Regions from separate parts of the Microlunatus sp. GCM10028923 genome, predicted to be linked through region 1. Evidence: riboswitches for the same ligand, from Rfam matches in the RefSeq annotation. Region 1 holds a riboswitch; the other holds the start of a gene.
The links. A riboswitch is a leader RNA that binds a small molecule or an ion and turns the genes downstream of it on or off. The one in region 1 is predicted to bind S-adenosylmethionine.

Region 1 (2,195 bases):
CCCTGGCCCACGACCCGCTGTTGGTGAAGCGGCTGCGCCGGCTCCGGGCCAACCGCCAGCGCGAGCGCTCGGCCCGCCGGCTCGGCATCGACCTCAACATCGACGCCTGACCGCTCCCTGAAGGTCAGTCGGTCGCCGGCGGCGTGATGTACCCGCCGCTCTCCAGACCCGCCTGCCGCTCGAAGAAGTTGCCGAGCGCGCGATCCCCGGTGCGCAGCATCGACCAGGCCAGACAGGCCGAGTACGCCAGCAGGAACGGCAGCCCGAGGCAGTAGAACCACTGCCAGGTGTGCGCCTCCTCGTGCTCCAGCAGTCGCGGATTGCGGCGTAGCTGCTCGTCCCAGCTCTCCCTCGCGATCACGACGTTGCCGATCGTGAAGGCCTCCGCGTACGGAAAGCCGAGCCGGTAGCCCTCGGCCTGGAGCAGCCCGCGCGGCCCGCCGGACCATCGCGCGCCGCCGATCCGCGCCACCAGCAGCCCGAACGGCGTGGCCAGGTTGATCGCGTTGCCGACCCTGCGCAGGTGAAATCGCAGCTCCATCCGGGCCTCCGCTCCCTCGAGGAGTCCAGCATATGGGCATTGATCTTGCAATCCGAGAAAGGATTCGGGAAACGCCCGATCCGGACCTTACGCTGAATCAGCCATCTAGATGGGGATGAGGGATTCGGCCCGATGACTCCCCGGCAACCGGCCGACCGACGGACACGGTGCCACTTCCGACTCGGCGACAGTCGACCGAGAAAGATGATGAAGGACGTGATCGCGTGACCACGGCTATTTCCGCCGAAGCTCCCGCCGGCTGTCGACCCGGAGCCTTCGGCAACGCCACCCATCTGATCTGCCGGGCCTGCGGCGCCACCGGGCCGCTGGGCCCCTTCTATGCCTGCGTGGAATGCTTCGGCCCGCTCGAGGTCGGGTACGAGTTCCCGGCCGTGACCCGGGCCCAGCTCGAGGCCGGCCCGAAGAGCATCTGGCGGTACGCGCCGCTGCTGCCGGTGCCCGCCGACATCGCCACCTTCCGGTCCACCGACCCCGGGTTCACCCGGCTGGTCGATGCGCGCAACCTCGCCGATGATCTTGGTCTGCGGCAGCTCTGGGTGAAGGACGACTCGGGCAACCCGACCCACTCGTTCAAGGACCGGGTAGTCGCCGTCGCACTCTCCGCGGCACGCGAGCTGGGCCTGAAGGTGCTGGCCTGCCCGTCCACCGGCAACCTGGCCAACGCGGTCGCCGCGGCCGCCGCCCGGGCCGGCATCCGGTCCGTCGTGCTGGTGCCGGAGAACCTGGAGCGGCAGAAGATCCTGGCCTCCGCCGTCTACGACACGACCTTGATCGCGATCGAGGGCACCTACGACGACGTGAACAAGCTGGCCAGCGAGATCGCCGGCGAGGAAGAGGGCTGGGCGTTCGTGAACGTCAACGTGCGGCCCTACTACGCCGAGGGATCGAAGACGCTGGCGTACGAGATCGCCGAGCAGCTCGGCTGGCGGATCCCGGACCAGATCGTCATCCCGGTCGCGTCCGGGTCGCAGCTGACCAAGATCGACAAGGGCCTGCAGGAGTTGATCAAGCTCGGGCTGGTCGACGAGAAGCCGTACAAGATCTTCGGTGCGCAGGCCACCGGCTGCTCGCCGATCGCGCAGGCCTACCGCGCCGGCCATGACGTGGTCCGCCCGGTGAAGCCGGACACGATCGCGAAGTCGCTGGCGATCGGTAACCCGGCCGACGGTCCGTACGTGCTGGACACGGTGCGCCGCACCGGTGGCGTGATCACCGACGTCGACGACGAGACCGTGGTCGCGAACATCCAGCGGCTGGCCAGGACCGAGGGGATCTTCGCCGAGACCGCGGGCGGCGTGACCGTCGGCGTGACCGCGAAGCTGATCGCCGACGGTGTCCTGGACCCGGCGGCCGAGACGGTCGTGATCAACTCCGGCGACGGGCTGAAGACGCTCGACGCCGTCGCCGACAAGGTCGGCCCGAAGACCACCATCCCGCCTCGTTATGAGGCGTTCGAGGCTTTCTGGAAGGATGAGCGTCCATGACGGCATCGGTACGCATCCCGACCATCCTCCGGACCTACACCGGCGGGGCCAAGGAGGTCACCGCCGACGGCGCGACCCTGGCCGAGGTGCTCGACTCGCTCGAGTCGGCCCACCCCGGGATCAAGGAGCGCATCGTCGATGAGGCCGGT
Region 2 (2,195 bases), on a different contig from region 1:
GCCGGTCTCCAGTTCGGGCAGCCAGTCCGGCGCCGGCCGCGGATCCGGTACCGGCTGAATCCGGCCGTCCACCTCGTCGTACGTCCACTCCGGCCCAACCTCGACCAGCCGGTGCAGCCCGGTGATCAGCGCGTCCACGTCCGCGGACGATGAGCCCAGGCCGACGCTGACCCGGATCGCTCCGTCGGCGCAGCCGAGCCGGTTCAGCAGTGGATGGGCGCAGAACTTGCCGTCCCGGACGCCGATCCCGTGCTCGGCCGACAGATAGGCCGCGACCAGGCCGGCGTCGAAACCGTCGACCGTGAACGCGACGATGCCGACGGTGTCGGTGCTGTCGTCGAAGATCCGCAGCAGCCGTGCCCCCGGCACCTCGGTGAGACCGGCCCGCAGCCGGTCGGTCAGCGCCCGCTCGTGCCGGTCCCGACGCAGCCGGCCGAGGCCGGTCAAGGTGCGGCAGGCCGCGGCGAGGGTGACCGCGCCGAGCACGTTCGGGGTGCCGCCCTCGTGCCGGGCCGGGCCGGTGGTCCACTCCGTCTCGTCGGTACGGACCCGGCGGACCGCACCGCCGCCGGCCAGATAGGGCGGCGCCGCATCCAGCCAGTCGGCGCGGCCGACCAGGACCCCGGCACCGAACGGCGCGTAGGTCTTGTGGCCGGAGAAGGCCAGATAGTCGATCCCGCTACCGGCCAGGTCGACGTCGCGGTGCGGCACCAGCTGGGCGCCGTCGACGGCGAGCCGGGTGCCGGTCCGCCGGCACAGTTCGGCGATCCGGTCCAACGGCAGCGTCTCGCCGGTCACGTTGGACGCGCCGGTGATCGCGAGCAGGGCGACCTCGGGCCGGGCGAGTTCGGCGGCCAGCAGGTCGAGCGTCTCCGCCAGGGTCGGCCGGGCGGTGATCACGGTCGCGCCGCGCTGCTGCCAGGGCAACAGGTTCGCGTGGTGCTCGATGTCGAGACAGACCACGTCGAGGTCGGCGGGAACGGCCCGGGCCAGCAGGTTCAGGGCGTCGGTGGTGTTGCGGGTGAAGATCACGTGGTCGTCGGCCCGGGCCCCGGTCGCCGCGGCGATGGTCCGGCGGGCCTGCTCGTACGCGGTGGTACTGGCCGCCGACGCGTAGCCGGCGCCGCGGTGCACGGACGCGTAGTAGGGCAGTGCTCGGCCGAGCTCGTCCAGCACCTCGGACAGCGCCGGCGCGCTGGCCGCGTAGTCGAGGTTGACGTACCGCGTCGTGCTGCCGTCCACCAGCGGGACCTCGAGGTCGGCGCCGCTGACCGTACGCAATGCGGGGATGGACGGCTGCCGCCGCAGGTCGGTGGTGGTACGGGATTCGATGACGACAGACATCGCCGGCTCCTCATGATCATGGGGCCTTGGATCGTTGTCCGCTACGGCCCGCGCTTGCCAGGGGTGGCCGTGTGTTCACCCGGGGCACCCCGCCGCGGAGGAGGGTTGCCGACCAGCAAGCCGGGGCTGAACGCTGGTACTCGTCACACGTACTTCTTGCCGACCATTGCAACCGACCGTGCGACCCGGCGCAACCCGATTGGTCACATTCTGAGAATGCTGTCCGGGTTCTGAGATGGCCTGGGCTCGCTAGGGTGACCGCCATGGATCAGGGCATCTCGGCATTGATCATCGTCTGCGGGTTCGTGATCGGTTTCGTGGGGATCGCTGTCGCCAGCCGGCGCCGCAAACACCGGCTCCGCGCCGAGACCGACGATCTCGGTCGCCGGCTCGGGGCGCGCTGGTTCACCGCGGAACTCGGGCTGCCGTTCGGGCGGGTGGCCGATCCGCTCACCGACACTCCGTACACCGGGACCGGCAAGGCCTTCGACTACGCCTTCGCCGCCGAGTACCGCGGCCGCCGGGTGGTCCTGCTCGAGTACTCGACGCAGACCGTGACCTCGGGGTCGACCAGCCGGACCTCGCACCACTCGATCCAGGTGCTCGGCCCGCGGACCACGCCGATCAAGATCATCTCTCGCGCACTCGCACTGCCGACCGTCCTGTTCGGTGGGCTGACCGAGGCCCCGACCGGGCACGCCCGGTTCGACGAACAGTTCCGGGTGCTGGCCAAGGATCCGGCGACCGTCGCCGGAGCCGTGCCGCCGTCGGTGATCGACTGGCTGCTGGCCCACCCGCAGGGGCAGGCGGCGATGATCACCTTCGCCGGCGACGGCTTCGAGATCGCCATG

Region 2: linked by a shared signal. The riboswitch ahead of ACFQU4_RS33565 (aminotransferase class V-fold PLP-dependent enzyme) and the one ahead of thrC (threonine synthase) in region 1 are both predicted to bind S-adenosylmethionine.

The regions. Positions count from the first base shown of each region.
Region 1 is NZ_JBHTFF010000003.1:74,332-76,526, forward strand. Features, by position in the region: gene ACFQU4_RS07565 (DUF3263 domain-containing protein) at 1-110, shown strand, start outside; gene ACFQU4_RS07570 (hypothetical protein) at 125-541, opposite strand; SAM riboswitch class I at 640-752, shown strand; gene thrC (threonine synthase) at 766-2,046, shown strand; gene ACFQU4_RS07580 (ubiquitin-like small modifier protein 1) at 2,043-2,195, shown strand, end outside.
Region 2 is NZ_JBHTFF010000019.1:144,283-146,477, reverse strand. Features, by position in the region: gene ACFQU4_RS33565 (aminotransferase class V-fold PLP-dependent enzyme) at 1-1,344, opposite strand, end outside; SAM riboswitch class IV at 1,390-1,492, opposite strand; gene ACFQU4_RS33560 (hypothetical protein) at 1,608-2,195, shown strand, end outside.